2 regions of the Pantoea sp. X-Soil-MYKO-1289 genome follow, and region 1 is predicted to be linked to the other one. Evidence: predicted binding sites of a transcription regulator. Region 1 holds the regulator's gene; the other holds the start of a gene.

Evidence for each region. The regulator PurR, encoded in region 1, represses purine synthesis genes. The targets are predictions, from matches to a motif close to CANGCAAACGTTTGCNTG.
Region 2: AC6I7Z_RS12170 (NCS2 family permease) is a predicted target of PurR. The motif match lies at 12,875-12,892, and genes of this name have one in related genera.

The regions. Positions count from the first base shown of each region.
Region 1 is NZ_AP036004.1:1,854,762-1,870,726, forward strand. It holds gene pykF (pyruvate kinase PykF) at 1-591, opposite strand, end outside; tRNA gene AC6I7Z_RS08885 (tRNA-Val) at 936-1,012, opposite strand; tRNA gene AC6I7Z_RS08890 (tRNA-Val) at 1,024-1,100, opposite strand; tRNA gene AC6I7Z_RS08895 (tRNA-Val) at 1,104-1,180, opposite strand; gene AC6I7Z_RS08900 (MATE family efflux transporter) at 1,370-2,743, opposite strand; gene AC6I7Z_RS08905 (riboflavin synthase) at 2,937-3,575, shown strand; gene cfa (cyclopropane fatty acyl phospholipid synthase) at 3,619-4,767, opposite strand; gene punC (purine nucleoside transporter PunC) at 5,075-6,277, opposite strand; gene punR (DNA-binding transcriptional activator PunR) at 6,397-7,302, shown strand; gene purR (HTH-type transcriptional repressor PurR) at 7,299-8,324, opposite strand; gene cydH (cytochrome bd-I oxidase subunit CydH) at 8,610-8,699, shown strand; gene AC6I7Z_RS08935 (C40 family peptidase) at 8,747-9,547, opposite strand; gene AC6I7Z_RS08940 (Grx4 family monothiol glutaredoxin) at 9,910-10,245, shown strand; gene rnt (ribonuclease T) at 10,286-10,960, opposite strand; gene gloA (lactoylglutathione lyase) at 11,070-11,477, opposite strand; gene AC6I7Z_RS08955 (alkene reductase) at 11,589-12,686, opposite strand; gene AC6I7Z_RS08960 (TetR/AcrR family transcriptional regulator) at 12,735-13,331, opposite strand; gene eptA (phosphoethanolamine transferase EptA) at 13,371-15,005, opposite strand; gene AC6I7Z_RS08970 (DUF1289 domain-containing protein) at 15,214-15,453, shown strand; gene AC6I7Z_RS08975 (aldo/keto reductase) at 15,511-15,965, shown strand, end outside.
Region 2 is NZ_AP036004.1:2,512,301-2,528,265, reverse strand. It holds gene phnM (alpha-D-ribose 1-methylphosphonate 5-triphosphate diphosphatase) at 1-689, shown strand, start outside; gene phnN (ribose 1,5-bisphosphokinase) at 689-1,225, shown strand; gene phnP (phosphonate metabolism protein PhnP) at 1,222-1,992, shown strand; gene phnC (phosphonate ABC transporter ATP-binding protein) at 2,076-2,906, shown strand; gene phnD (phosphonate ABC transporter substrate-binding protein) at 2,933-3,859, shown strand; gene phnE (phosphonate ABC transporter, permease protein PhnE) at 3,943-4,803, shown strand; gene phnE (phosphonate ABC transporter, permease protein PhnE) at 4,800-5,684, shown strand; gene AC6I7Z_RS12195 (ATP-binding protein) at 5,638-8,214, opposite strand; gene AC6I7Z_RS12190 (sugar ABC transporter ATP-binding protein) at 8,359-9,873, shown strand; gene AC6I7Z_RS12185 (ABC transporter permease subunit) at 9,887-10,867, shown strand; gene AC6I7Z_RS12180 (ABC transporter substrate-binding protein) at 10,937-11,875, shown strand; gene AC6I7Z_RS12175 (winged helix-turn-helix domain-containing protein) at 11,902-12,633, opposite strand; gene AC6I7Z_RS12170 (NCS2 family permease) at 13,063-14,361, shown strand; gene AC6I7Z_RS12165 (hypothetical protein) at 14,684-15,214, shown strand; gene AC6I7Z_RS12160 (AMP nucleosidase) at 15,285-15,965, opposite strand, start outside.

The sequences.
Region 1 (15,965 bases):
GCGCTTGCGAATAAAGGAGGCCGCCACGAAGTCGACGCCTTGCTCGCAGCCGAAAATCAGGTCGCGCTTGTCTTTTTCCGCCAGCGCAGGCAGCTGGATAGAGACGCCCGGCAGGTTAACGCCTTTGTTCTCGCCGAGGTCGCCGTTGTTCAGCACGGTGCACACCACGGTGTTTTCCGTCACTTCTTTTACTTCCATGCCGATCAAACCATCGTCTACCAGTACGGTGTTGCCGATTTTCAGATCTTCAGTAAAGCCGGCGTAGGTGACGGCGACGCGTTCGCTGTTGCCGATTACGCTCTGGTCGGTGGTGAAGGTAAAGGTCTGTCCCGCTTTCAGGGAAACGTCGTTACCGCCTTCCAGTTTCATGGTGCGGATTTCCGGACCTTTGGTGTCGAGCAGAATAGCGGCCTGACGACCGGTTTTCTGCATCACCGCGCGCATGTTGGCGATGCGCTGGCCGTGCTCGGCGTAGTCGCCGTGCGAGAAGTTGAGGCGCATAACGTTCATGCCGGCTTCAAGCAGCTGGGTCAGCATCTCTTCAGATTCGGTTTTCGGGCCGATAGTACAAACGATCTTGGTCTTTTTCATGACAGGTTATCTGTAAGTTGTGATGGATGATGAAGGTTGGGATTCGATGACGACGCATCGAAATGAGAATTCTGGTTGATAACGAAACGGACAGTACAACGTAAGAATAGGTGACGCAGGCTGAGCGTGCAGGGAAGTTGTGCGGTTACGTCTGGAAACCGACAATAGCGTGTTGCGCAAAGAGTGTGAGTTATCGCCATAGGCACGCCGCGCTGAAACCTTTCAAGTGGAACAACGCCGGATAGTATAGACGCTAAGTATCCGAAAACCAATTAAAAAGCGGAGAAGGAAACGACGGAGATCAATAAATAGTGAAGTTGCGCAAGGAGAGAAATTAGCAAAAGTGGTGCGCTCTAATGGACTCGAACCATCGACCCCCACCATGTCAAGGTGGTGCTCTAACCAACTGAGCTAAGAGCGCATTCAGAAATTTGGTGCGTCCGAGTGGACTCGAACCACCGACCCCCACCATGTCAAGGTGGTGCTCTAACCAACTGAGCTACGGACGCACTTGGTGCGCTCTAATGGACTCGAACCATCGACCCCCACCATGTCAAGGTGGTGCTCTAACCAACTGAGCTAAGAGCGCAACACGCTGTCAGGGCGACAGCGGGGACGAATATTATCGACACGCCGCAACGCTGGCAAGGGGAAAAACGCTTTTTTAGTGCTGACTGACCAGCAACTGCGCTATGCGTCGTTTTTTTAGACGTAGCAGGACGTTAAAGGCGGGGCAAAGCCGCAGAGAGATGAGTCGAGACCCATCTCTCTGTTTCTCTTAGCGCGCCGCGCGCGCAAGGATCACCTGCGCAGGCAGCTGTTGCAGGCGGCGTATGCGCCACAGCATCATGATCGCCGCCGAGGTCAGGCCGATAATAAACCCGCACCAGAAGCCCGCCGGGCCCATACGCGGCACCACCCAGTCGGTCATCGCCAGCGTATAGCCGCTGGGCAGCCCCAGCAGCCAGTAGGCGATAAAGGTAATAAAAAAGATCGAGCGCGTATCTTTATAGCCGCGCAGAATGCCGCTGCCGATAACCTGAATCGAATCGGAAAACTGGTAGATTGCCGCCAGCAGCATCAGCTGCGCCGCCAGCGCCACCACTTCCGGGTTGTCGTTATAGAGCAGGGCGATCTGATGGCGGAAGGTCACGGTCAGCAGCGCGGTCATCGCCACCATGCAGACGCCAACGCCCTGCGCGGTCCAGGCCGCGACGCGCGCCTGTTCGGCCGAGCCTTGGCCCAGCCGGTAGCCGACGCGAATAGTGGTGGCGACGCCGAGCGACAGCGGCAGCACGAACATCAGCGAGCTGAAGTTGAGCGCGATCTGATGGCCCGCAACGTCGACGATGCCCAGCGGCGACACCATCAGCGCCACCACGGCGAACAGCGTCACCTCGAAAAAGAGCGCCAGCGCCACCGGCAGGCCGAGCGAAACCAGCCGCTGCAGCACGGCGCGCGACGGCGGCGACCAGCGGGATCGCATGCGGATATCGCGCATACCGCCCATGCGGCGCACCCACAGCCGCATCACCAGGAACATCACCCAGTACACCGATCCGGTCGCCACGCCGCAGCCCACGCCGCCCAGCGCCGGCATGCCGAAGTGGCCATAGATAAAGATCCAGTTGAGCGGGATATTGACCAGCAGGCCGATAAAGCCCATCACCATGCCGGGTTTGGTTTTCGACAGGCCTTCGCACTGGTTGCGCATCACCTGGAAGAAGAGATAGCCGGGCGCGCCCCATAGCAGCGCATGAAGATAGCCTTCCGCCTTCAGCGCCAGCTGTTCGTCAATATCCTGCATGGCGCGAATGACGTAACCGGCGTTCCACAGCACCAGCATAATCAGAATGGCGACGAAGAAGGCGAGCCAGTAAGCCTGGCGAACCTGTTCGGCGATACGTTCGCGGCGGCCGGAGCCGTTGAGTTGCGCAACGGTTGGCGTCAATGCAAGCAGAAGACCATGGCCGAATAAAATGGCCGGAAGCCAGATAGAGGTGCCGACTGCGACGGCGGCCATATCCGTGGCGCTAACCGCGCCGGCCATGATGGTATCTACAAATCCCATTGCGGTCTGCGCCACCTGAGCAAGGATGACCGGAATCGCAAGGGCAAGCAATTGACGCGCTTCTGTTAAATACTTCTGCACGTTAACACCTGTTAAAAAAGAAAAGGGGAGTGATCCCGGAGAAATGCGCGGTTAGTGTAGCGGCATTAACAGGATTCACCAAGTTTTGTCACGCTGTGCGTTATATTGCGACTGTAAAGCGGACGCGACGCGGAAATAATATCCGCGCGCTAAGCTGTGGTAAGCTAGAGCAAACTTAGCAGAGGCCAAAACTATGTTTACCGGAATTGTGCAGGGCACCGCAAAGATTGTGTCCATTGAAGAAAAAGATCTGTTTCGCACCCATGTCGCAGAGCTGCCGGAAGAGCTGCTGCCGGGGCTGGCGCTGGGCGCGTCGGTGGCGCATAACGGCTGCTGTCTGACGGTGACGGCCATTGAAGGCAACCGCGTCAGTTTCGATCTGATTAAAGAAACGCTGCGCGTCACCAATTTAGGCGACCTGCAGGAAGGCGACGTCGTCAATATTGAACGCGCGGCGAAATTCAGCGATGAGATCGGCGGCCACCTGATGTCTGGCCATATTATGACCACTGCGGAAATTTGCAAAATTATCCAGTCGGAAAATAACCGCGAAGTCTGGTTTAAAATTCAGGACCCGGCGCAGATGAAATATATTCTGCATAAAGGCTTTGTTGGTATTGACGGCATTAGCCTGACCGTCGGCGAAGTGACCAAAAGCAAATTCTGCGTCTATTTAATCCCGGAAACCCTGGAGCGCACCACGCTTGGCGCGAAGAAGCTGGGCCACCGCGTCAATATCGAGATCGATCCGCACACACAGGCGATCGTCGATACCGTCGAACGCGTGCTGGCGCAGCGCGAAGCCGCCGCCTTGCGTCCGGACGTCGAATAAGCATAAAAAAAGGCGCTCCAGGCGCCTTATTCACTAGCGCGGCTTAGCGCGCGACGCGCAGGCCGCCTTCTACGCCGCGGCTAAAAACCACCTGCCACAGCTGAATATCGCGGGCGCGAAAGGCGCCGGCGCAGGCGTTAAGGTAGTAGCTAAACATGCGCTTAAAACGTTCGCCGTACTTTTCAGCCAGCTGCGGCCAGGCCTGCAGGAAGCGCTCATACCAGGCCATCAGCGTGGTGTCGTAATCGGCGCCGAAATTATGCCAGTCTTCCAGAATGAAATGCGACTCGCTGGCGTCCGCGATATGGCGCACCGACGGCAGACAGCCGTTGGGGAAAATATATTTATCAATCCAGGGATCGACATTCATATCGGTGCGGATCGCGCCGATGGTGTGCAGCAGGAACAGTCCGTCTGGCTTGAGGTTACGGTCCACCACGTCGAAGTAGGTGGCGTAGTTTTTCGGTCCAACGTGCTCGAACATGCCCACCGAAACGATACGGTCGAACTGCTGGTTAAGATCGCGATAATCCTGCAGCAAAATAGTGACGTCCAGCCCTTCGCAGCGCTGCTGCGCCAGCTTCTGCTGCTCTGCCGAGATGGTTACGCCGTGCACCACCGCGCCGTAGTGGCGAGCGGCATACTCGGCGAGGCCGCCCCAGCCGCAGCCGATGTCCAGCAGCGTCATGCCCGGCTCCAGCTGCAGTTTGCGGCAGATCATATCCAGCTTCGCTTCCTGCGCCTGCTCCAGCGTCTCGGCCTCTTTCCAGTAGGCGCAGGAGTATTGCATATAGGGATCGAGCATCAGCGAGAAGAGGTCGTTCCCGAGATCGTAATGCTCTTTACCCACGATCCATGCGCGTTTTTTCGACTGTAAGTTGGTGAGACGCGCGGCGGCCACGCGCAGCGTATCTTTGAAGTGGTGCGGCAACTGCTGGTCCAGCTTGTGCTTTAGCACGCGGTGAAAAAACATATCCAGCCGTTCGCAATCCCACCAGCCATCCATATAAGCTTCGCCAAGACCAAGTGAGCCTTCCTGAATCACACGCTTAAAAAAGTCAGGCTGTTTGACCTGAATATCCCAGGGGCGGCTGCCGTTGATTTCGATGTCCGCTTTTTCCAGCATTTCGTGGACAATGCGATACCAGTGGTTTTCTTCAAGGCTCACTTCTTCTATTAACGATGAACTCATAGCTTCTCCATCACCTGTCCGCGTTGAACCTGAGAAAAAGAATAGCCAATTTCTCAAGGCCTGTGAGAAATGTCACGGATTGCTCCGTGCGCCTGATATCCGACGTTTTACAGAGGATTGGATCTGAATATCGTTGTCTGACGAGCAGGAAACGCGCGCGCAGACACCATCCGGGCGATAAGCTTCGCCTAAAAATAAAACAATTATGTTATTGATTTGTTGCAGATTTATTGACCTGATCGAGTATATGCTCAACCAGGTCAGTATTCAACGACTTATTGTTAGGCAGCTAACTATAAAAGTTGCCTTAGTGATTATCCTGGCAGGGAGTGGTAACGCGGACAATATCCATTTGTGCGCTGGCGCGTCGCTGCCAGACGTAGCCCGCTATCGCCAGCGCGATAGTGGTCACCATAATCAGCGTAGTCATCAGCAGCGGCTGTTGTAAACCTGCGGAGACCGCCAGACTGGCAACAAAGCAAAGACCGAGCTGCAGGGTATTCTGCAGCGCCGCGGCTTTACCGGTGGCGTGCGGGAACGGCAGCAGCGCATTCGACACCACAATCGGGTAAATCGCGCCGTTCGCCAGCGCCATGCCGCAGAAGGGCGCAAGCAGGGCGATCAGACTGTGGCTTCCGGTCAGCGCCACGGCGAACAGCGTCGCCACGCTCAGGCTGTAAAGCGCCAGCAGCAAGGGGAGCAGCTGCGCGCCGGCAAAGCGGTTCAGCAGCGCGCGGCAGCCAAATCCGCCCAGCAAAAAGGCGATGGTTTGCGGAATATAGCTCAGGCCGATATCCGCCGGCGTCAGGCCCGCATCGGCGAGAATAAAGGGCGAGCCGGTCAGCCAGGCGAAAAAGCTGGCGGAGCAGGCGGCATAAATCAACACGTTGCCGCCATAGACGCCAGAGCGCAGCAGCGAGAAAAAGCCCGGCTGATCGTTCGCTTCTTGCGCTGTCGGACGACTGGCGGGCAGGCGCAGCGTTACCAGCATCAGCGCCACGCCGGTCAGCGTCAGCACCAGAAAAATCGCGCGCCAGTGAAAATGGCTAATCAGCCAGGCGCCAAGCAGCGGCGCCAGCGCGGGCGAAAGCGCCACCAGCGGCATAATGGTGGCGAACACCTTATTGGCGCGCGCGCGCGGATAGCGGTCCACCACCAGCGCCTGCCAGCTCACCGCCGCGGCGCAGACGCCGATCGCCTGAATAAAGCGCAGCGCCAGCATCAGCATTGCATTTTCCACCCACAGCATGCCGGCGCAGCCGAGCGCGAACAGCCCCAGCCCCATCAGCAGAACCGGTTTGCGCCCGATGCGGTCGGAAAGCGGGCCCCAGAAAAGCTGGCCGATGGCGAAGCCCGCCAGGAACAGGCTCATACTGGCGCTGATAATGCCGGGCGAGGTATTGAAGCTGATGCGCATCGCGCCGAAGGCGGGCAAATACATATCGGTCGCCAGAAAGCCCAGCATGCTGAGCAGGGCGAGGTAAGGCATAAATCCTTTTGATGACAGCATGGTTTTTAATCTCATTTTCGTCAGGCAGGTTAAACGCGGCAAAGTGTAAAAGGGTGCGCCTGCCGCTGTGAAACGTTAATATTTGCAGAGTGCTGTGAAAATTTTTGAAAGGAAAAAGCATGTGGTCCGAATATGCGCTTGAAGTGGTAGACGCCGTGGCGCGCACCGGCAGTTTTAGCGCCGCCGCGCAGGAGCTGCATCGCGTGCCTTCTGCCGTCAGCTATACGGTGCGCCAGCTGGAAACCTGGCTGGCGGTGCCGCTGTTCGAACGGCAGCATCGCGAGGTGGCGTTGACCGCCGCTGGCGAGCATTTTGTGCGCGAGGGCCGTGAGGTTATCAAAAAAATGCTCGCTACCCGCAGACAGTGTCAGCAGCTGGCGAACGGCTGGCGCGGGCAGCTCAGCATCGCGGTCGATCGCATCGTGAAGCTGCCGCGCAGTCGTCAGCTGGTGACCGACTTCTATCGCCACTTTCCCGATATGGAGCTGCACATCAGCTATGAGGTGTTTAACGGCGTCTGGGACGCGCTGGCCGACGGACGCGTCGACGTGGCGATCGGCGCCACCCAGGCGATCCCGGTCGGCGGGCGTTTCTCCTTTCGCGATATGGGCGCGCTGAACTGGCGCTGCGTCGTGGCGCGCCAGCATCCGCTGACGCGGCAGCCGCAGCTCGACGACGACGCGCTACGCGCCTGGCCGTCGCTGGTGCTGGAGGATACCTCGCGCGCGCTGCCGCGGCGCATGACCTGGACGCTGGATAACCAGCGGCGACTGGTGGTACCGGACTGGCAGGCGGGGCTGGCGTGCGTGCTGGATGGCTTATGCGTGGCGATGATGCCGGGCCATCTGGCGCGTCCGCTGCTGGATAAGGGCGAGCTGGCGGAGCTGACGCTGCCTGCGCCCTTTCCGGAAAGTCCCTGCTGCGTGAGCTGGTCGGAGGCGCGCGCATCGCCGGCGCTCAGCTGGCTGCTCAGCTATCTCGGCGATGCGCGAACGCTCAATCAGGAGTGGTTAAGCGAGGATTAACGGCGGTAGTCGCGAAAAGGGCCGTCGCCGACCGAGCGGCGCTCAATCAGCGTGGGATGCACTTCGATGGTCTGCGACACTTCGCGTTTGCTGGTAATGCGGTCGAGCAGCATCTCCAGCGCCTTCTCGCCCAGCTGGGCTTTCGGCTGATGCACGGTAGTCAGCGCCGGCGTGAAGTAGCGCGCGTTGCGCACGTTGTCATAGCCGATCACCGAAATATCCTGCGGCACGCGCAGCCCCATCTCGTCGGCGGCGCAGATCGCGCCCATCGCCATAATATCGCCGCCGCAGAAGATCGCCGTTGGGCGCTGCTTCTGCTGCAGGATCTGCTGCATCGCCTGATAGCCCGATTCCGGCTCGAAATCGCCCTGAACGATCCACTCGGGACGTACCGCGATGCCCGCTTCCTGCAGCGCTTGCAAAAAGCCCGCATGGCGCCCGCCGCCGGTATTGCGCTCCAGCTGGCCGGGAATGGCGCCGATATCGCGATGGCCGCGCTCAATAAGATAGCGTCCCGCCAGATAGCCGCCCTGGAAGGCGTTATCGAGCACGGTGTCGGTAAAGTCGCCGCGCGATTCGCCCCAGTCCATCACCACCATCGGAATATTGCGGTTCTCTTCCAGCATCTTCAGCAAATCGTCCGGATACTCGGAGCACATCACCAGCAGGCCGTCGACGCGCTTTTGCGCCATCATCGACAGATAGGCGCGCTGCTTCTGCAGATCGTTATGAGCGTTGCCGAGAATGAGGGTATAGCCGCGCTCAAAGCAGTGATGCTCGACCGCTTCGATGATTTCCGCAAAATAGGGCGCTTCGCTGGAGGTGGCGAGCAGCCCCAGCGTTTTGGTGTGGTTGACCTTCAGGCTGCGCGCCACGGCGCTGGGCGAATAGTGTAATTCCTGTATCGCCTGCCAGACGGCGTTGCGCGTCTCTTCCGCAACGAAGCGCGTTTTATTGATCACGTGGGAAACGGTGGTGGTGGAAACACCCGCGCGCTTCGCGACATCTTTAATTGTTGCCATTGAAAAGAGACTCCAGAACTTATCAATAAGCCACTGATAAGCATAATGTTAAACGTTTGCGTCCGCTAAGAGAGTTTTCTGTTAATTCGCTACAGTTTTTGTCGGTGAAATACTCACTGGGCAGGACAAAACAGGGGCTGTTGCGTGCGAACGGCACGGGCGTTGCGTCAGTTGCGCAACAAAGCCGGGGATTCTAACAAGGCTTGCGGGATAAAACGAGATTTTTACCGGCAACTATGGGAAAATCGCATAAGACCCTGACAACTGTGTGGATAAGGAGAGGTAATGAGCACCGATTTGAAACTGGCATTAATGACTACCGGCGCGGCGCTGCTGATGATTGTGGCGTTTGGTTTTACCGCCGTCATGCACTAACAGAGAGCGATAAAAAAACCGGGATTATCCCGGTTTTTTTATGGCGTTTAGCGAATGGTTTTCGGCGTCATCACTCGTCGCGCGCCGATATAGTGACGCTGCCAGTAATCATCCGAAAGCCCGCTAATCTGGATATCTTTGCCGGTGCGCGGCGACTGAATAAATTTGCCGTTGCCAAGGTAAACCCCAACGTGGTCGGCGGTGCCGCGGCCGTTGATACGGAAGAAGACCAGATCGCCTTTCTCCAGCGACTCGCGCTTGACCGGCGCAGCGTCGCGCAGGTGATACATTTCGTTGGCGGTGCGTGGAATTCTGAATTTCACCAAATCTTTATAGGCGTACCAGACGAGGCCGCTGCAGTCAAAACCGGTATGCGGCGAGGTACCGCCCCACTGGTAGGGCTTGCCCAGCTGACCCATCAGTTTGGTCATCGCCGTTTCGCGCGCTTTCTGGTAGCGCAGGCGATGGGACTTGCTCATTTTGATGGTAGAGGTGTCGTCGGCATTCAGCTGCGGGAGAGTGGCGGCTTTTGCGGTGCTCAGCGTGCGCTGGCGGCCATAGCGTTTGTGAGAAGATTTAAGGGTTTTTTTCGTATCGGCGGCGGAAGGGGAAAGCTTAGCCGTTTCAATTTTCTTCTGCTTTTTCAGTTTGAGTTTTTGCGCAGTAGAAGGGCGCGTTTTTTTCGCGCTGGTTTTGACCGGTCGCCGTTTGCGGCGCTCATCTTCGCGCGCGCTTTTTTTCTCCGCCTTGTGCAGGCTGGCGTTAACCGGCGCTTGCGGCGAGGCCGAAGCGATGTTCATGAACAGCTGCGCGAAAGCTAATATAAAGAGCGTAATCAGTAATCGCATAGTCCGGTTACAGGGTTAGCGGTTACGACAACAGGCCGTAACGTGGTTAGAAAAATCTGATCGGAGATCAGCGCCGGGGCCATTCTAAGCCAGGTTTTTTTCAAAAGTTAAGCCATTTTTCTATTAAACTGTTACAGGGTTGCAGTTGAGTTTAAAATAAGCAATTTCAGCAGCTTATAGCAGCAAAGTTATTACCAGTTATGAACAGCTTAAGTTTTGATTATCGTCAGAAAAACGCAGATCTTTAGTAAAGAACTTAACAAACATGGCGGTTTCGCCTGGCAAGCGAGAAATTGTCGTTTTCAGGGACGGGGCGAAGTCGCTACAATAAACAAACACGAAGTAGGGAATTAAGGAAGGCAATTATGAGTACTGTAGAAAAAATTCAGCGCCAGATCGCAGAAAACCCGGTCCTGCTGTACATGAAAGGCTCGCCGAAACTGCCAAGCTGCGGTTTCTCTGCGCAGGCGGTGCAGGCGCTCTCTGCCTGCGGTGAGCGCTTTGCTTACGTGGATATTCTGCAGAACCCTGATATTCGCGCCGAGCTGCCGAAATACGCCAACTGGCCGACCTTCCCGCAGCTGTGGGTAGACGGCGAGCTGGTCGGCGGCTGCGATATTATCGTCGAAATGTTCCAGCGCGGCGAGCTGCAGTCGCTGATCAAAGAGACGGCGGAAAAGCACAAAGAAGCGGAATAAAAGAAGTGTAAAAAAAAGGCCGACGCAAGTCGGCCTTTTTTTACGCCTGCTCCGGCGCCGCTTCCGCGTCGTCGCTTGCCGCCATCGGCAGCGGCCAGCCGCCCAGCCGTTTCCAGCGGTTGACCAGCTCGCAGAACAGCGTCGCCGTCTGCTCAGTGTCGTAGAGCGCAGAGTGCGCCTGGGTGCTGTCAAAATCCATGCCTGCCGCTTTGCAGGCTTTCGCCAGCACCGTCTGCCCCAGCACCAGCCCGCTCAGCGCGGCGGTGTCGAAGGTGGCGAACGGATGGAAAGGGTTGCGCTTCAGCCCAGCGCGCCCGGCGGCGGCCATCATAAAATTGAGATCGAAGGTCGCGTTGTGCGCCACCATGATGGCGCGATTACAGTGGTGATCCTTGATGCCTTTGCGCACCATCTTAAATATGGCGTGCAGCGCCTCATATTCGCTAATCGCGCCGCGCAGCGGGTTGCTGGGATCGATGCCGGTAAACGCCAGCGCCTCTGGATGAAGCAGCGCGCCTTCGAAAGGCTCGACGTGGAAATGCAGCGTCTGGTCGCGATGCAGCCAGCCCTCTTCGTCCATTTTCAGCGTGGTGGCGGCGATCTCCAGCAGCGCATCGGTCTGCGCGTTAAAGCCTGCGGTCTCGACATCGATCACCACAGGATAGAAACCTCGGAAACGTTGATTCAGCGCGTTCAGGGAGTTCGTTTCAGACATCAGCATCTCATAGCAGAAAATAGGCAGCGCGCATTATGGCAAAAAAAAGAGGAGGGTGCAGCAGAAGGGAAAGCTTCAGCCTGCTGCCGCGCAGACTGAAGCGGCAAACTTAGTTGCCCAGGCCGTGACCGGCATGTTTATTTTCGATCAGCTCAATCTTGTAGCCGTCTGGATCTTCGACAAAGGCGATAATGGTTGAACCGCCTTTCACCGGACCCGCTTCACGCGTGACTTTGCCGCCCGCGTTGCGGATACGGTCGCAGGTCGCCGCCACGTCGTCCACGCCCAGCGCGATATGGCCATAGGCGTTGCCGAGATCGTAGCTGTCCACGCCCCAGTTGTAGGTCAGCTCGATAACCGCGCCTTCGCTCTCTTCGGTATAGCCCACGAATGCCAGCGTATATTTATACTCCGTGTTTTCGCTCTGACGCAGCACGCGCATGCCGAGAACGCGGGTGTAGAAGTCGATGGAGCGTTGCAGATCGCCAACGCGCAGCATGGTATGAAGTAAACGCATAACATCCTCTTTTATTAATTCGTCATCTTCTGATGACTCAAACGCTAAGTATAGCGGTGAAAATAGCAAAAAACGGGCGCTGGCGTAACCGTTGTCACGCCAGCGTCGCGCTTAAAGCGTCGGGTAGTCGGTATAGCCTTCCGCGCCGCCGCCGTAGAAGCTCTCCGGGCGCTGCGGGTTGAGCGGGGCGTCCTGCTGCAGACGCGCCACCAGATCGGGGTTGGCGATAAAGTCTCGGCCAAAGGCCACGGCGTCAATCAGGCCGCGCGCAATCAGATCGTCCGCTTTCTCCACGGTATAGGCGCCCGCGCCGATAATCACGCCGGGGAAGAGCGCGCGCACTTTTTCGCGGAAGGCGTCGCTGTAGGGCTTGCCGCCCGCCCAGTCTGGCTCGGAAAGGTGCAGGTAGGCGATATTGCGCTTCGCCAGCTCGCCGATATACCACAGCGCGGCTTTCTCTTCTTCAGGGCCATTATCCAGATTCTGGAAGCTGCCGATCGGCGAAACGCGAATGCCGATGCGGTCGGCGGACCAGTTGGCGATAGCGGCGTCGACCACTTCCAGCGCGAAGCGGCCGCGTTTTTCAATGCTGCCGCCATATTCGTCGGTGCGACGGTTGGAGTCGGGCGCCAGGAACTGATGCATCAGATAGCCGTGCGCCGAATGCAGCTCCAGCAGATCAAAATCCGCCTCGCGCGCATTGGCGGCCGCCTGGCCGAAATCCGCCACAATCTGTTTGATCTCGGCGAGGGTAAGCTCGCGCGGCGTCGAGGTCTCTTCGCGGTAGACGCTGCCGTCTTCCGCACGCAGCGAGGTGCGCGTGCCGGCGGCGATAGCAGAGGGCGCGACAGGCGCTTTGCCTTCCGGCTGCACGCTGTTGTGCGAAATGCGGCCGGTGTGCCACAGCTGAACGGCGCTGTGGCCGCCCGCCTCGTGAATGCCTGCGTTAATCGCTTTCCAGGCAGCAATCTGCTGCTGAGTATGCAGGCCCGGCGCGCCGGCGTAGCCTTTCGCCTGGAAAGAGACCTGCGTCGCCTCGGTGATGATCAAACCGGCGCTGGCGCGCTGACGATAATATTCGCCCATCAGCGGCGTCGGGATGTCGCCTGGCTCGATGCTGCGCAGACGCGTCAGCGGCGCCATAAATACGCGATTCGGTACGGTAATCGCACCCACTTTAAGCGGGCTAAACAGCTGGGTACTTGCCATAACAACTCCTGTAGTAGACCGGTCTGCTATAAAACGGCATTTTTAAAATCAGTGGGTTTGCAGCCACTGTTCGATAGTGCTCAATGCGAGGCGCAGCGGCTGCGGCTCGCGGGATAGCTTGCTCTGCAGGCTGGCGCCCAGCCACAAAATATAGATTACTTCCGCCATCTCGCGCGGCGCATAGGGCAGCTCCATCGTCTCCTGCCGCAGCGCCGCTTCGAGCGTTTGCGTATAAGCCGCGATAATGCGGCTGGCGCCGCGCTGCAGGGCGTCGCGCATCGGCTCGGAGAGATCGCAGACTTCCGCGGAGAGCTTCACCGCCAGGCAGCCGACGATATGTCCCTGTTCGCTGAACAGCTGCTCAGCCTGGCGAAAGTGCGCCAGCAGCCGCTCGCGCGGCGTGCCTTCGCCGTGCTGCAGCCGCGCTTCGACCTGCTGGTGCAGATGGAGAAAGTAGCGCTCCAGCAGCGCCACGCCAAACGCCTCTTTCGAGCGGAAATAGTAGTAGAAAGAGCCTTTCGGCACCTCCGCCAGCGTCAGCAGCTCGCTGAGTCCCATTCCGGTGAAACCGCGCTGCAGACAGAGCTGCTCGCCGGTGGCGAGCAGATGTTCACGGGTTTCGGTGCGTTGCAGCGTCTTGTTCATGGCGCTTAAGGTAGTAGACCGATCGGTCGGATGCAACCATTAGCCCGTTTTACGGCACGTACTGATCATGTCGAGCTGCGGCTGATATTCGCTGGTCTGGACGTTGAACATCCCCAGCAGCGTATGGAACAGGTTGTCCTGCGACACCTCTGCCGTCGGCGCCTGCTGGCGCAGGCAGGCCTGATTAATGCCGTAGGTTCTGGCGTAATCATCCGACATCCACAGCAGCAGTGGGATATGCGTCTGCTGAGACGGCGCAATCAGATAGGGCGCGCCGTGCAGATACATGCCGTGTTCGCCGAGCGATTCGCCGTGATCGGAGAGATAGACCAGCGCGACGTTAAAGCGATCGCTTAATCCCTTCAGCATATCGATGGTGCGGCCGATCATATCGTCGCTGTAGAGCAGAGAGTTATCGTAGGTGTTCATCAGCGCCTGATGGTCGCAGTCCTGAATCTGATTGCTGTCGCAGGTCGGCGTAAACTGGCGGAACTGCGGCGGATAGCGACGATAGTAGGCGGGGCCGTGACTGCCCATCTGATGCAGCACGATAATGCCGTCGTTGTTCAGGCTGTCGGTGTAGTTATCCAGCTGGTGCAGCAGCACGTCGTCGAGGCAAGAGCCCTCCTGGCACCAGGCGTTCAGCTTCCACAGCGTCATATCGGTATGCGGCACGCGATCGCAGGCGCCCTTGCAGCCGCCGTCGTTTTCGCGCCACAGCACGCTGACGCCCGCATGGCCGAGGATATCCAGCACACCGTCCTGATGATGGGCCAAATTAGCGTCATAGTGCGCGCGCGGCATATTAGAGAACATGCAGGGCACGGAGATGGCGGTTTCCGTGCCGCAGGAGGTCGCCTGCGGATAGTAGATAACATTCTGCTTTTTCAGCTGCGGGTTGGTTTCGCGCGCGTAACCGCCCAGCGAAAAGTTTTCCGCGCGCGCGGTTTCGCCGACCACCAGCACCACCAGCGTTTTTTTCTGCTCCGCCGCGATAGTGGGGCCTTTATGCGCGTCCTGCCCGATATGCACCCAGGCCTGGCTGCCTTTCATCCAGCGATTATTAACGTAGTGGCCGGCGCCGCTGACGATGTTGGCCGGCGTCACCATTTTGATCAGCCCTTTGTTATTGCGGATCAGCGAGGCGTAATCCTTATAAAAGAGCAGCGCCATCAGCAGGATAACGCCCAGCGACGCCGCCATAAACAGCGCGCGCCAGGCGAGATTCATCCACCAGCATTCGCGGCGTTTGAAGCGCGTCAGGAAGATGACGATGGTCGGCACTACGCCCATCAGCAGCAGCCAGATGACGGCGTTACGGCTCAGCAGCGCGGTGGACTCCTGCAGATCGGTTTCGAAGACGTTCTGCACCATGTTGGTATCGATAACCGTGCCGAAGCTAAACATAACGTAGTTTGCCGCCGCGCTCGTCAGGATCAGCACTGCCAGCAGCGGCTTACGCAGGTAAGGCCAGGCGATCAGGTTAAAGATCAGGCCGAACGCCGCCGTCAGCACAAGGGGCAGGCTGGCGGCAAACAAGTAGTCGTGCAGAGAGGTATAAGGAATGCGTTCCCAGGCGCGGAACAGAAAGAGACCGTTCAGGACCAGCGCAAAGAACAGGGAAACCGCAAGATTAAAGGCGTTTTCGTGACAGCGTAACTTTTTCAACTGCATGAGTATCCAGAAAAAAATTAATAATCGCCAAAACAGAATAGAGGCAATAAGCTGGGAAAACCTTAACAAAGGCTCAACACTATGCGCGGAATTATCTGTTTAGCCAAACTAATTAGTTACATTTAGTGACGTAACGCGTAGCACGCTGCGAGAAAGGCTCGCGCCTTGAGCTATCTTTAAAAGAGATAATCAGCGATGTGGAGATCCTGTGGCGGAGCAACTTGAGTTTTTCCCGGTACCCAGTCCCTGTCGCGGCATCTGTCAGGTGGATGCGCGCGGCTACTGCCTCGGCTGCCTGCGCAGCCGGGAAGAACGCTTCAACTGGATGAAATTCAGCGACGCGCAGAAGCGCGACGTGCTGCGCCTGTGCCATCAGCGCCGCCTGCGTCTGCTGCGCCAGCAGAAACCGGAAGAGGATGTTGAACCGCAGCAGCCATCCCTGTTTTGAGCGCTTTTCGTTATACTCCCTGACACTGACTGAAAGAGCAAACACAGGGATATCACCATGCTACAAGCGCAACAGATCTCGCTGCAGGGCCCCGCTTTCTCTCCGCTGATTATGGGTTACTGGCGGCTAATGGAGTGGGGAATGACTCCGCAACAGCGCGTCAGCTTTATCGAACATCATCTCGCATCAGGCATCACCACGGTCGATCACGCCGACATCTACGGCGACTACCGCTGCGAAGCCGCCTTTGGCGAGGCGCTGAAGCTGTCGCCCGGCCTGCGCGATCGCCTGCAGATCGTCACCAAATGCGGCATCGCCACGCGCGCGAAGCCGGAACATCGCATCGGACACTACATCACCGACAAAGCGCACATTGTGCAGAGCGCGGAAAACTCGCTGCGCCATTTCGCCACCGACCGGCTCGACCTGCTGCTAATCCATCGCCCCGATCCGCTGATGAACGCCGACGCGATGGCCGAGGCGTTTCTGGCGCTGCACCAGAGCGGTAAAGT
Region 2 (15,965 bases), 660 kb from region 1:
CGCTGATGGGCACGCCGGAGCTGTCGCTGGTGTCGCTGATGGATCACTCGCCGGGTCAGCGCCAGTACGCCTCGCTGGAGAAGTATCGCGAATATTACCAGGGCAAATACGCGCTCAACGACCAGCAGATGGATGCCTTCGAGCATGAGCAGCTGACGCTGGCGGCGCAGTGGTCGCAGCCGAACCGTCAGGCGATCGCCGCGCTCTGTCGCACGCGCCATATCGCTATCGCCAGCCACGATGACGCCACCGAGGCGCACGTCGAGGAGTCGCACGGCGTCGGCAGCGCCATCGCCGAGTTTCCCACCACGCTGGCGGCGGCGCGCGCCTCGCGCGCCAGAGGGATGCAGATCCTGATGGGCGCGCCCAATATCGTGCGCGGCGGCTCTCACTCCGGCAACGTCGCCGCCTGGGCGCTGGCGGCGGAGGGGCTGCTCGATATTCTCTCCTCCGACTACTATCCGGCGTCGCTGCTCGACGCGGCATTCCGTCTCGCCGCCGACGAGCGCAACCCGCTGGCGCTGCCGCAGGCGGTGGCGCTGGTGACGCGCAATCCGGCGCGCGCGCTCGGCCTGGCGGACCGCGGCGCCATTGCCGAAGGCCGCCGCGCCGATCTGGTGCTGGCGCACACCGACCACGGCCATCCCCATATTCGTCACGTCTGGGCGCAGGGCAGGCAGGTCTACTGATGGCGCGCCTGATCTGGCTTATCGGGCCGTCAGGCTCGGGCAAAGACAGCCTGCTCAACGCGCTGCGCGAAGCGCCGCCGCCCAATCTGCTGATCGCCCACCGCTACATCACGCGCGCGGCCGACGCGGGCGGCGAGAACCATATCGCCCTGACCGAAACGGAGTTCGCGCGCCGCGCCGCGCAGGGGCTGTTCGCCCTGCGCTGGACGGCGCACGGCCTGCACTACGGTCTCGGGCTGGAGCTGGATCTCTGGCTGGAACGCGGCCATGACGTGCTGGTCAACGGCTCGCGCCACCATCTGCCGCAGGCGCAGGCGCGCTACGGCGCGCGGCTGCTGCCGCTCTGCCTGACCGTGTCGCCGGAGGTGCTGGCGGCGCGTCTGCGCCAGCGCGGGCGGGAGAGCGAGAGCGAGATCGCGCGACGGCTGGAACGCGCCGCGCAGCCGCTGCCGGCGGGCTGCCGCCTGCTGAACAACAACGGCGCGCTGTCGCACACCCTGCTGCAGCTGCGCCAGCTGCTGGAGCCGTTACCATGAAGCTGACATTTCTCGGCACCGGCGGCGTCACCGCCGCGCCGCTTTTCGGCTGCGACTGCGTCGCCTGCCTGAGGGCGCGCGGCGACAGGAAACGGCGACGCGCGCCGTGCAGCGCGCTGATCGAGGCGGGCGGCGAGCGCATCCTGCTCGACGCCGGGCTGCCGCTGCTGACAGAGCGCTTCGCCCCCGGCGAGCTGTCGCGCATTCTGCTGACGCACTACCACATGGATCACGTGCAGGGGCTGTTCGCGCTGCGCTGGGGCACAGGCGAAGCGATCCCGGTCTGGGGGCCGCCGGACGAACGGGGCTGCGACGATCTCTTTAAGCATCCCGGCCTGCTCGATTTCCGTCCGTCGCTGACGCCCTTCGTGCCCCATTTTTTCGGCGCGCTGCAGGTGACGCCGCTGCCGCTGCAGCACTCGAAGCTGACGCACGGCTACCTGTTCGACTGGCACGGCGCGCGGCTCGCCTGGCTGTGCGACACCTGCGGTCTGCCGCCCGACACCGACGATTTTCTCACCGGGCAGCGCATTGATGAGCTGGTGATCGACTGCAACGATCCGCCGTCTCCCGCTGCGCGCAACCATAACGATCTGACGCGCGCGCTGGCGATCGTCGACCGGCTCGCGCCGCGTCGCGCCTGGCTGACTCATCTGTCGCACCAGATGGATAACTGGTTAGCAAACAATCGCTTGCCCGATTCCGTATCGGCAGCGGCCGACGGACTGACGCTGTCGCTGAGCGCGGACGACCCTGTCACCGTTTGATCACCTCACTGTCATCAGAGAGTCATCACGCCGGGCCGTAATAGGCGTCAACTAACCGCTTGTCAACGCATACGGAGTGAATCATGGCACAGGCACTGTTAAGAACGGTGGTGGATAACAGCAGCGCGCCGCTTAGCCAGACCAGAGAGAAAGTGTTGTCGGTGCAGGGTCTGGGCAAGCGCTGGGGCGAGAACCGCGTGCTGGACAATGTCAGCTTTGATCTGCATGCGGGAGAAATGGTCGCCGTCATCGGCCGCTCGGGCGCAGGCAAATCGACGCTGCTGCATATGCTCAACGGCACTATCGACGCCTCGGAAGGCGCGGTGTACAGCCTGCGCGACGGCGAGCCGCAGCGCAATCTGCTGGCGCTCAACAGCCGCCAGCTGCGCCAGTGGCGCAGCGAATGCGGCATGATTTTTCAGGACTTCTGTCTGGTGCCGCGCCTCGACGTGCTGACCAACGTGCTGCTGGGCCGCCTCAGCCAGACCTCGACGCTGAAATCCTTTTTTAAGGTGTTTTCCGACAGCGACCGCGCCCACGCCATCGAGCTGCTGCAGTGGATGAATATGCTGCCGCAGGCGCTGCAGCGCGCTGAGAACCTGTCGGGCGGCCAGATGCAGCGCGTGGCCATCTGCCGCGCCCTGATGCAGAACCCGAAAATCCTGCTGGCCGATGAGCCGGTGGCGTCGCTCGATCCCAAAAATACCAAACGCATCATGGATGTTCTGCGCCAGGTGAGCGAGCAGGGCATCAGCGTGATGGTGAACCTGCATTCGGTTGAGCTGGTGAAAAGCTACTGCACGCGCGTGATCGGCATTCAGCGCGGCAGGGTGCTGTTCGACGGCCATCCGGCGCACCTGACCGACAGCCTGCTGCAGCAGCTGTACGGCGATGAAATCAATCAGCTTTACTAACCTCCACGGCAAGAGAAAAACCTCGAATGAAACTGACTTTATTAGCGTTACTGACCGGCGTAATGACCTTTGGCGTGAACGCAGCGGATGCGCCGAAAGCGCTGAATCTGGGCATTCTCGGCGGCCAGAACGCCACCCAGCAGATTGGCGATAACCAGTGCGTGAAGGACTTTTTTGATAAGGAACTCAAGGTTGATACGAAGCTGCGCAACTCCTCCGACTACGCCGGCGTGATCCAGGGCCTGCTGGGCGGCACGATCGATATGGTGCTGAGTATGTCGCCCGCCTCGTACGCCTCGGTTTATCTGCAGGATGCCAAAGCCGTGGATATCGTGGGCATTCTGGTGGACGATAAAGATGGCTCGCAGGGCTACCACTCGGTGGTGATCGTGAAAAACGACAGTCCCTACAAGAAGCTGGAGGATCTGAAGGGCAAATCGTTCGGCATGGCCGATCCCGATTCGACCTCTGGTTTCCTGATGCCGAACCAGGCCTTTAAGAAGCAGTTTGGCGGCAGCGTCGATGACAAATACAACGGCTTCTTCTCCAGCGTCACCTTTTCCGGCGGCCACGAGCAGGACATTCTCGGCGTGCTGAACAATCAGTTCGACGGCGCGGTGACCTGGAGTTCGCTGGTGGGCGACTACAACAGCGGCTACAGCTCCGGCGCGTTCGGTCGTCTGATCCGTATGGATCACCCCGATCTGATGAAGCAGATCCGCATTATCTGGCAGTCGCCGCTGATCCCGAACGGCCCGCTGCTGGTGAGCAATAAGCTGCCGGCCGATTTCAAACAGAAAGTGGTCGAGACGATTCAGAAGCTGGATAAAGAGCAGCACGCCTGCTTCGTGAAGGCCGTCGGCGGCGCGCAGCATATCGGTCCGGCGTCGGTGGCGGACTATCAGAATATTATCGATATGAAGCGCGACCTGGCGAAAGGCCAGCGCGGCTAAGGTCAGGACGGGTATCTCTGCTGAAAAGAGATACCCGTAAGTCAGCCCCTCTGCGGTTTTTCACTTCTTGCAGGAATCATCTTTTGACTGACTTTGAACGCTACTACCAACGCATCCGCCGCCAGCAGAAACGCGACACGCTGATCTGGTCGCTGCTGCTGGTGACGCTCTACCTGCTGGCAGGCAAAATGTCAGAGTTCAGCCTGAGTACGCTCTGGACGTCGCTGCCGCACTTCTTCGACTACCTGTGGGAAACGCTGCCGGTACTGCATTTTTCCACGCTGTTTGACGGCGTAAAAACGGAAGGATCGCTCGCCTGGTGGGGCTACCGTCTCCATTTCCAGCTGCCGCTGATCTGGGAGACGCTACAGCTGGCGCTCGCCTCTACTATCGTGGCGGTGGGTATCGCCGCGGTGCTGGCGTTTTTCGCCGCCGACAACACCAAAACCCCGGCAAGCCTGCGCTTTGCTATTCGCGCCTTTGTCGCCTTTCTGCGCACCATGCCGGAGCTGGCCTGGGCGGTGATGTTCGTGATGGCGTTCGGCATCGGCGCCATTCCCGGCTTTCTCGCGCTGGCGCTGCACACCGTCGGCAGCCTGACCAAGCTCTTCTACGAGGCGATTGAGAGCGCTTCCGATAAGCCGGTGCGCGGCCTGGCGGCCTGCGGCGCCAGCAAGCTGCAGCGCATGCGCTTCGCTTTCTGGCCGCAGGTGAAGCCGATCTTTCTCTCCTACAGCTTTATGCGGCTGGAGATTAACTTTCGCTCCTCAACCATTCTGGGACTGGTGGGCGCGGGCGGCATCGGCCAGGAGCTGATGACCAATATCAAACTCGATCGTTACGATCAGGTCAGCATCACGCTGCTGCTGATTATCCTGGTGGTATCGCTGCTGGACACCTGTTCCGGTCGGCTGCGCCGCCGCGTCGTGGAGGGTTCCGCATGATCGCGCTGGCGCCGGATATCGGCAAAATCAGGCAGGAAAACCCGGCGCTGTTCGCGGCGCAGAAGCGCTATCTGCGCCGACTCGCGCTGGCGGCGGTCGCCATCCTGCTTTACTACCTGTTCTTCTTTGAATTTTACGGTATTGAGTGGAGCCGCGCCGCGCTGGGCGCCCAGCAGCTCGGCCGCTATTTTTTGCGCATGTTCGTCTGGCACGATTTCGTTAACTGGCCGTTCGGCTACTACTTCTCGCAAATCGGCATCACGCTGGCGATCGTTTTCGCCGGCACCCTGACCGCGTCGATTATCACGCTGCCGCTGTCGTTCTTCGCCGCGCGCAACGTGATGCACGGCCGCGCGACGCGGCCGATCGCCTGGGCGGTGCGTCGCCTGCTCGATCTGCTGCGCGGCATCGATATGGCGATATGGGGGCTGATATTCGTGCGCGCCGTCGGCATGGGGCCGCTGGCGGGCGTGCTGGCGATTGTGATGCAGGATATCGGCCTGCTGGGCAAACTCTACTCGGAAGGGCACGAGGCGGTAGAGCGATCGCCGAGCCGCGGACTGAGAGCGGTCGGCGCTAGTAGCCTGCAAAAGCACCGCTTCGGCATCTTTACCCAGTCGTTTCCCCATTTCCTGGCGCTCAGCCTCTATCAGATCGAATCCAATACCCGCTCGGCGGCGGTGCTGGGCTTTGTCGGCGCGGGCGGCGTCGGGCTGGTTTACGCCGAGAATATGCGCCTGTGGAACTGGGACGTGGTGATGTTTTTGACCCTGATCCTCGTGGCGGTGGTGATGATGATGGATGCGCTCTCCAGCCGCCTGCGCAAGCGCTATATCAGCGGGAAGCCGGTGCCGCTCTGGCAGCCTGCCGCGCGCGACTGAGCCGTTCGCTGCGCTGCCAGGCGCGCGCCAGCGCCTGCGCCAGCTGCGCGCTCTGCCAGGGTTTCGCCAGCCGCTCGCACAGCGGCAGCGCCACCGGCTGCAGGCGCAGATCCTGACCGCTGATCAGCAACGTTGCCAGCTGCGGCCACTGCTGCTGCGCCTGGCGGATCACTTCTGCGCCGTTCAGGCCGCCGGGCAGCATCAAATCGCTGATCAGCAGATCGATATCGGGCGTCTGGCGCAGCAGCGCCAGCGCCTCTTCGCCGCTGGCGCACTCCAGCGTCACGTAGCCGAGCTGATGCAGATGCTCGCAGAGCGTCTGGCGCACCGCCGGTTCGTCATCCAGCACCAGTACCAGCTTGTCGCGCGGCGTCGGCGGGGCGACAAGCTGCGGCTGCGGCGACGCGACCGCGCTTTCAGGCGCGCGCGGCAGCAGCAGGCGCACGGTGGTTCCCTGTCCGGGCGCGGTGTCGATCTCGATCTGGCCGCCGGACTGCCGCACGAAGCCATAGACCATCGACAGTCCCAGCCCGCTGCCGCTGCCGGTCTCTTTGGTGGTGAAAAAAGGCTCGAACACCTGTTCCCGCACTTCCGGCGTCATGCCGCAGCCCTGATCGATCACCTCAATCACCACGCGTTCCCCTTGCTCGCGCCGCTGGCTGGCGATACGCAGGCGGATCTCGCCGCTTTGCTGCTGCATCGCGTCGCGCGCGTTCACCACCAGATTCATCAGCGCGTTCTCCAGCTGGCTGGCGTCGATCCAGGCGAGCCAGCCGGGCCGCGGCGCCTCGACCGTCAGGCGCTGGCCGGGCAGCAGCGAGTGCTGCAGCAGGCTTTGCAGCTCGTCCACCAGCTGCGCCGCCGAGACGGCGCGCGGATGCAGCGCCTGCTTGCGCGAAAAGGCGAGCAGGCGCTGGGTAAGCAGGGCGGCGCGATCCGCCGCCTGACGCGCGCGTTCGATGCGGCTCGCCAGGCTGCCCGGCGGCAGCTGGCCTTGCGTCAGCGCCAGGCTGCCGATGATCACCGCCAGCAGATTGTTGAAGTCGTGCGCGATGCCGCCGGTCAGCTGGCCGACCGCCTTCATCTTCTGGCTGTGCACCAGCGCCTCTTCCAGCGCCTTGCGCTCGGTGCGCTCCAGCACGGTGTTGACGATGCCGCGGCGCGGCACCGGGCTGAAGCGCAGCTCCAGCGTACGCCCATCCGCCAGCCGCACCTCCTGCGGCTCGCCTGGCTGCTGCAGATCCACCCCCACGCGCCCCAGCAGCTGGCGATAGTGCAGGCCGCGATGCAGCGCCTCGTCGGCGAGCCCCAGCAGCTGCGGATACTGCGCATTCCACACCACCAGCTGACCCTGGTTGTCGAACAGCGCGAAGCCGTCGCGCATGGCGAGAAAGGTGGATTCAAGCTGGCTGCTCTTCTCCTTCAGCAGGCGCGAGGTGTGCGCCAGCGACGCGGTATTGCGGGCGAAAACGTTAAAGGCGCGCGCCAGATCGCCCAGTTCGTCGCGCCGCTGCAGGCCCGGCACCGAAACATGCTTTTCGCCCTGCGCCAGCCGCGTCATGGCGTCGGCGATGGCGGTCAGGCTGGAGCCGAGGTTGCGGTAGATATAGATCCCGGCGTAGCCGGTGATCGCCAGCGCCAGCAGGGCGAACAGCGCGATAAACAGGATCACCGAATTGAGTTCGCGATGGGTTTCCGCGCTGCGCATTTCGCTCTGCTGCGCCACCTGCTGCACGCAGGCGGTAATGTCGTCGTTGAGCGCCGCCACCAGCGCCTTGATGCGGTAGGTGGAATAGGCGATAGCGAGGTCGTTCTCCGCCAGGCGATCCGCCAGCGGCCGCAGCGACTGCTGGGTGGCGATCAGGCGCGCGATTTTCTCATCCAGCACCGCATCGCCGGAATCGGGCCGCCACGCCGTCATGACCTGCTGTAGCTGGTCGACGAGCGCGACAGGCGACGGGGTGCGGATCGCCGCCGTCAGCAGCCGTTCGGTCTGCTGACGCAGCGCCGCCGCCGGGCCGCGTCGCGCGGCGAGCAGGTTGATATGATCCAGCAGCAGCTGCGACTGCCACAGGCCGCTGAGCAGGGCGTTGCGCTGCAAATGACGCTGATGGCCGTTGATCAGCAGCTGGGTGATGGTCTGCTCCAGCATCAGGCTGCGTGCGCGGATGCGCGCCACCCGCGCCGTCTGACGCGCCGCGAGCGGCGCCGAGGCGAGCTGCGTCAGCGACTGCTGCAGCGCCTGCTGGTTCTGCTGTAGCCGCTGCGATTCGCTCTGATACTCCAGCGCTCCTACCACCTGCGACAGGCGCACCGCCGCCGTGGCGACGCTGGCGGTATCGCGCGCCAGCGCCAGGCTGGCGCGCATATCGCTCAGAGTTTGCGCCTGCGCCTGCTCCTGAATGCGTCCGGCATGGCGAAAGCCGAGTATCGCCACTGCGCTCACCATCAGCGTGACGCACACCACCAGCAGATTAAACAGCAGCAGGCGGCCGCGCGCGCCCACCTGCCAGGGATGTTGATGCCGCATACCGCGCCTCCGCGCCCGCCGTGCCTGAGGCGAGTATAGGGCGCGGCTCAGGCGCATTTATGACAAATATGAACGGCCGCTGACATTTTCCATTTATCTGGCGCTGCTTTACTCAGCCCTAATCACCGTTATCTGGAGCGGCCCATGACAGCCACACCGATTCTGCAAATGCGCGACATCACGCGGCGCTTCGGCCAGTTTTACGCGCTCAAGGGGGTCGACCTCACGGTGTATGCCGGCGAGATCCACGCGCTGATGGGCGAGAACGGCGCGGGCAAAAGCACCCTGATGAAGATCCTCGCCGGCGCCTACAGCGCCACCAGCGGCGAAATCCTGATCGACGGGCGCCCCTATGCCATTCGGGGGCCAAAAGAGGCGCTGGCGGCAGGCATTACGCTGATCTATCAGGAGATCAACCTGGCGCCTAACCTGACGGTGGCGGAGAACATCTTTCTCGGCAGCGAAATCACGCGCGGCGGGCTGATTCGGCGTCGCCAGATGGCCGAAGAGGCGCAGCAGGTGATCGATCGCCTCGGCGCGCAGTTTAGCGCCACCGACCGCGTCAGCCGCCTCAGCATCGCCGAACAGCAGCAGGTCGAGATCGCGCGCGCGCTGCACCGCAACAGCCGCATTCTGGTCATGGACGAGCCCACCGCCGCGCTGAGCAACCGCGAAACCGAGCAGCTCTTCGCGTTAATAAAGCGCCTGCGCGCGGAAGGCATGGCGATTATCTATATCAGCCACCGCATGGCGGAAGTCTATGAGCTTTCCGATCGCGTCAGCGTGCTGCGCGACGGGCAGTATGTCGGCAGCCTGACCCATGACACCCTGAACGCCAGCGAGCTGGTGCGCATGATGGTCGGCCGTCCGCTGAGCGATCTCTTTAACAAGGATCGCACTATCCCGTTCGGCGACATTCGTCTGGCTGTCAATCACCTGACCGACGGCGGCAAGGTGCGGCCGAGCAGCCTGGCGGTGCGCGCCGGCGAAATCGTCGGGCTGGCCGGACTGGTGGGCGCCGGGCGCAGCGAGCTGGCGCAGCTGATTTTCGGCGTGCGGAAACCCAGCGGCGGCGAGATCTGGATCGACGGGCAGCAGGTCGCTATCCACTCGCCGCGCGACGCCATTGCGCGCGGCATCGGCTTCCTCACCGAAAACCGCAAAGAGCAGGGGCTGTTTCTGGAGATGGCGGCGCAGGAAAACATTGTGATGGCGACGCTGGAGCGCGACGCCAGCTACGGGCTGCTTAACCGGCGCAAAGGCAGGCAGATCGCCGGCGACGCCATCGCCACCCTCAACATTCGCGTGCCGCATGCCCAGGTGCGGGCGGGCGGCCTCTCCGGCGGCAACCAGCAGAAGCTGCTGATTTCGCGCTGGGTGTCGATTGGCCCGCGCATCCTGATCCTGGATGAGCCGACGCGCGGCGTCGACGTCGGCGCCAAAAGCGAGATCTACCGCATGATGAATCAGATGGCGCAGCAGGGCGTGGCGATCCTGATGATCTCCAGCGAGCTGCCGGAGGTGGTCGGCATGAGCGATCGGGTGTATGTGATGCGCGAAGGCGCTATCGCCGGGGAGCTGGATAAAGATCAGATCAGCCAGGAAAACATTATGACGCTGGCCACCGGGGCGCATAGCGCCTCGCCGCTGGAAATATAAGGAGAAGAGAGCGATGACAGAGACCACGCGGGCGAAACCGCCCACCGTTAAGCGGGCGCTGATAGGCGATATGCTGCAAACCGTCGGCATTCTGCCGATTCTGGTGCTGATTGTGGTGGTGTTCGGCTTCGTCGCGCCGAACTTCTTCACCGAGGGCAATCTGCTCAATATTACGCGCCAGGCCTCGATCAATATCGTGCTGGCGGCGGGTATGACTTTTGTGATCCTGACCGGCGGCATCGACCTCTCGGTGGGCTCGATGCTCGGTACCACGGCGGTGGTGGCGATGGTCGCCTCGCTCGATCCGATGCTTGCCGGCATGACCATTCCCATGGCGCTCGGCGCGGGCCTGGTGATGGGGCTGTTCAACGGCATTCTGGTCGCCTGGGCCGGACTGCCGCCCTTTATCGTCACCCTCGGCACCTATACGGCGCTGCGCGGCGCCGCCTATCTGCTGGCGAACGGCACCACGGTGATCAACTCCGATATCAGCTTCGAGTGGATAGGCAACGGCTATCTCGGCCCGGTGCCCTGGCTGATCGTGATCGCCTTCGCCGTGATCGCCGTCTGCTGGTTTATCCTGCGCCGCACCACGCTGGGCGTTCATATCTACGCGGTGGGCGGCAATATGCAGGCGGCGCGGCTGACCGGCATTAAGGTCGGTGCGGTGCTGGTGTTCGTCTACGCCATGAGCGGGCTGCTTTCCGGGCTGGGCGGGCTGATGTCGGCGTCGCGCCTCTATAGCGCCAACGGCAATCTCGGCGTCGGCTATGAGCTGGACGCCATCGCCGCGGTCATCCTCGGCGGCACCAGCTTCGTCGGCGGCATCGGCACCATTACCGGCACGCTGATCGGCGCGCTGATTATCGCCACGCTCAACAACGGCATGACGCTCATGGGGGTCTCCTATTTCTGGCAGCTGGTGATCAAAGGCGCGGTGATCATTATTGCGGTGCTGATCGACAAATATCGCACCCGGCACCACGTCTCCTGAGCGCGGCGCCCCTATTTTACCCTACGCCATTCAGCCGTTGGCGATTCTAATAACAGCAGGAGAAGGTCTATGCGTTTTAATCCGATCGTAACCGGGCTGCTGGCGGCAACGCTGTTCAGCGGCGCCTTCGCCCAGGCGAAAGATCTCAAGTCCATCGGCGTCACCGTCGGCGATCTCGCCAACCCGTTTTTCGTGCAGATTACCAAAGGCGCGGAGATGAAAGCGCGCGAGCTGGCGGGGGACAAAGTCAACGTGACGCTGGTCTCCAGCGGCTACGATCTGGGCCAGCAGGTGGCGCAGATCGATAACTTTATCGCGGCGAAAGTCGACATGATTATCCTGAACGCCGCCGATTCCAAAGGCATCGCGCCGGCGGTGAAACGCGCCCGCGACGCCGGGATCGTGGTGGTGGCGGTCGACGTGGCGGCCGACGGCGCCAACGCCACCATTACCTCGGACAACACCCAGGCGGGCGAGATGGCCTGTAAATATATCTCCGATCGCCTGAAGGAGAAGGGCAATGTGCTGATTATCAATGGCCCGCCGGTTTCCGCCGTGCAGAACCGCGTTGAGGGCTGCATGACCGAGCTGAAACGCCATCCTGAGATCAAGCTGCTCTCCTGGAACCAGAACGCCAAAGGCAGCCGTGAAGGCGGGCTGGAAGTGATGACCGGCCTGCTGTCGGCCAATCCGAAAGTCGACGCGGTGTTCGCCATCAACGATCCGACCGCCATTGGCGCCGATCTGGCGGCGAAACAGGCGCAGCGCAACGAGTTCTTTATTGTCGGCGTCGACGGATCGCCTGACGGCGAAGAGGCGCTGAAGCGCAAGAATTCGCTGTTCGTCGCCACCCCTGCGCAGGATCCGCAGGTGATGGCGGCGAAAGCGGTCGAGATCGGCTATGACATTCTTCAGGGCAAGCCGGCGCCGGATAAGCCGGTGTTGATCCCGGTTTCCCTGATCGATCGCAACAACGTCGGCAGCTACAAGGGCTGGACGGTGAAATAACGGCGGGCGTTCCCGGCTGTTCGCCCTCAGGCGCTCAGCCGGACCGCTTCCGGACGCGTCACATCGGCGGAAAAAACATAGCCGAGGCCGCGAATGGTGCGGATCAGGCTGGGCTGATGCGGATTGGTTTCAATTTTGCGTCGCAGCCGCATAATCAGCACGTCGATGGTGCGGTCGAAAACGTCGAGGCTTTCGCCGTGGGTCAGCTCCAGCAGCTGATCGCGCGTCAGCACTTTGCGCGCGTGGCGCACCAGCGCGCGCAGCAGCGCATATTCGCCCTGCGTCAGCGGCACCGATTCGCGCTGCGGATTGAGCAGCTGGCAGCGCGCTTCATCCAGCTGCCAGCCGTTAAAGCGCCAGCCGCTCTCCGCCTCCGGCTGTATAAGCCGACCGCCGCGCCGCAGCGCCGCGCGCGCTCTCGCCACCACCACGCGCGGATTGAAAGGCTTGGCGATGTAGTCATCCGCCCCCATCTCCAGTCCCACCACCATTTCCGCTTCGGAGCCCATGCCGGTCAGCATGATCACCAGCAGATCCGGGCGCTGACGCTGGAGCTGTTGCAGCACCAGCAGGCCGTTGGTGTCGGGCAGCATCATATCCAGCATCACCAGGGCGATGTCGCCATGCTGCGCCAGCAGCGCCGGCGCGTCGCGGCCGTAATGGCAGCAGTAAACGCTAAACTGTTGTTCATCCAACACATCCTGCAGCAGTTCGCAGACGGCCTTATCATCATCGACAACCAGAATGGCGGGCTTCATGCAGCGCGACCTCAAGGTTAAAAAAAGGTTAACAAGAGTGTACACGGCGCGTTTTCCGCCGCGTCGACAAGCGATGGAAACGTGAGCGATATCGCCATCGGCTTTACTGAAGCGTGCGTTAGCGCAGAATTTTTCGGCAGCGCAGGGGAGGCGATGAAAACGATTGCGCGGCAGCGGGGCAATGCACCATAATCGCGCCTTCTTTTGGTTCAGATTTCTCTTATAAAATGCCAGGCCTGGCAAGGTAAACGATTGCGTTTCTGGCTGGCATAGCGATTGCTATGACTTCAGGCCTCAGGGAGATTCAGGGCGTGACGACAGCGGCCGTCAGCATGCAGCGGCGCGTTGTGCGGTACCACAATAATCAGCATGTAACCCACACTGGCAAGTGAGAACGCGCATTCGTGCCGTCTCCGCTCTTGAGAGATGATGATGTTAGAAAAACTGTTCAAACTAAAAGCGCATAACACGACGGTCCGCACCGAAGTGATCGCCGGGATCACCACCTTCCTGGCGATGGCCTATATCCTGTTTGTTAACCCCAGCATTCTGGGCGCCACCGGAATGGACAAGGGCGCGGTATTCGTCGCCACCTGTCTGGCGGCGGCGATTGGATCGGTTCTGATGGGACTGATCGCCAACTACCCGATCGCGCTGGCGCCGGGCATGGGGCTGAACGCCTTCTTCACCTATACCGTCGTGCTGCATATGGGCTACACCTGGCAAATCGCGCTGGGCGCGGTGTTTTTGTCGGCGGTTATCTTCTTTGCGCTGTCGATTTTCAAAATTCGCGAGTGGATTATCGCCAGCATTCCGCTGCCGCTGCGCGCCGGCATTGCGGCGGGCATTGGGCTGTTTCTCGCGCTGATCGCGCTGGAAGGCGCAGGCATCGTGGTGGATAACCCGGCGACGCTGGTGGGGCTGGGCGATCTCACTAAGCCGGGGCCGCTGCTGGCGCTGCTGGGCTTTGTGGTGATTGTGGTGCTGGAGGCGCGTCGCGTCACCGGCGCGGTGCTGATCGGCATTTTGCTGATTACCTTTATTTCGATGGGCATCGGTCTGTCGCCTTTTGCCGGCGTCTTCTCCGCGCCGCCGTCGATCGCGCCCACCTTTATGCAGCTCGATATCGCCGGCGCGTTTAACGTCGGCCTGGTCAGCGTGATTTTCGCCTTTCTGTTTGTCGACGTCTTCGACAACACCGGCACGCTGCTGGGGGTGACTAAACGCGCCGGACTGGCGGACGAACAGGGCAATATCCCGAAAATGGGCCGCGCGCTGGTGGCCGATAGCGCCGCGGCGCTGTTTGGATCGCTGCTCGGCACCTCGACCACCACCAGCTATGTGGAATCTGCGGCGGGCGTGAGCGCGGGCGGACGCACCGGCTTAACGGCGGTAGTGGTCGCTATTCTGTTCCTGCTGGCGCTGTTCTTCTCCCCGCTGGCGGGCAGCGTGCCGGTCTACGCCACCGCGCCGGCGCTGCTGTTTGTCGCGGTGCTGATGGCCTCCGGCCTGGCGGAGATCGACTGGAAAGATATCACCACGGCGGCGCCGGTTACCGTTACCGCGCTGACCATGCCGCTGACTTACTCTATTGCTAACGGCATCGCCTTCGGCTTTATCACCTGGACGGTGGTGAAGCTGCTGAGCGGCCGCACCAAAGAGGTCAACGCGGCGCTGGTGATCCTCTCGCTGCTGTTCGTGATCAAGCTGGGCTGGCTTAGCGCCTGATAGCGTTCGCCGCGCTGGTGCAGGCTGGCGCGCTCTTATTCTTTTGCTGCGCGCAAGACGTAAATCGTCTTGCGCGCTTTTTTTTATGTCCTCCAGGCCGATTTGCGTACTGGCTTCCAGCGTGCGTCGAAAACCCTGTTACCGCCGCCTGTCTGCGGGTAGGCTGCCACTCTGAAACAACGCCGCTCTGCTACCCGATGCCTGATTTTCAGCGAATTAGTGGAACGTGGAATGTTATGTAAACGGAAAGCTGGTTAAATAACCAACAGCAAGGGCAGACGCTAGCGGCGGGATGAACAACGTCGTAAGGAGAAGGAACCCCATGGAACAGCTGTTAAATCCTGAGGCGCGCTATTTGCCTCCGCTTTTACTCCCTCTTCGTCAGCCAGGAGGAAACAGAATGGAACGACTGACTAAACGTGTTGATCGGCTTGAACAGGATACGCACCAGATTAAAACTGATTTGGCCGTGCTGACCGAGCGCTCGCAAAATTTTGCCACCAAGACGGATGTTGAAGGTTTGCGCACGGACCAGTTCAAACTGCGCGGCGAAATGCTTGAGGGCTTCGCCCAGACGGCAGCCCAGTTTGCTCGTATTGATGAGCGATTTGCGCGAGTCAGCGACTGGACCGGGCAGGCCGACAATAATTTTGCCGCGATTGATAAGCAGTTTGAGCGGGTTCATGAACAATTTAAATGCGTTGACGAAAAGTTCGAGCGCATCGATGAAAAGTTCGAGCGCATGGACGAAAGGTTTGACCGCCTCAACGACCGCATCACCTGGACGCTGTTGGTCCCGGCTGTGCTCGCCGTGCTTGGCTGGCTGGCAAGAGAATTTATGGTGAACATGTAGAGAGGCGGCATGCGCGCTGCCTCTCTGTTCAGAGGTGAAAAGCACGAGACGGCCCTCGTGCTCTAATTCATTAACGGAACGGCGGCTCGTTAAAGGTGCGCAGCTTGCGTGAATGCAGCTTATCCCCTTCGGCGCGCAGCAGCTCTACCGCGCAAATGCCGATCTGCAAATGCTCTGAAATCGCCCCTTCATAAAAGCGGTTCGCCTGGCCCGGCAGCTTGATTTCGCCGTGCAGCGGCTTGTCTGAGACGCAGAGCAGCGTGCCGTAAGGGACGCGGAACCGATAGCCCTGCGCCGCGATAGTGGCGCTCTCCATATCCACCGCCACCGCGCGGCTCAGGTTAAAGCGCAGCGCCGAAGCGGAGTAGCGCAGCTCCCAGTTGCGATCGTCCGTGGTCACCACGGTGCCGGTGCGCAGACGCTGCTTGACCTCTTCGCCAGGCATATTGCTCACCGCCTTGGTGGCGTCATAGAGCGCGCGCTGCACCTCCGCGATGCTCGGTACCGGAATGTCGGGCGGCAGCACGCTGTCGAGCACGTGGTCGTCGCGCAGATAGGCGTGCGCCAGCACGTAGTCGCCGATGCGCTGGCTTTCACGCAGGCCGCCGCAGTGGCCGATCATCAGCCAGGCGTGCGGCCGCATCACCGCCAGGTGATCGCAGATGGTTTTGGCATTGGACGGACCGACGCCGATATTCACCAGCGTGATGCCGCGTCGGCCAGGCGAGGTAAGATGCCAGGCCGGCATCTG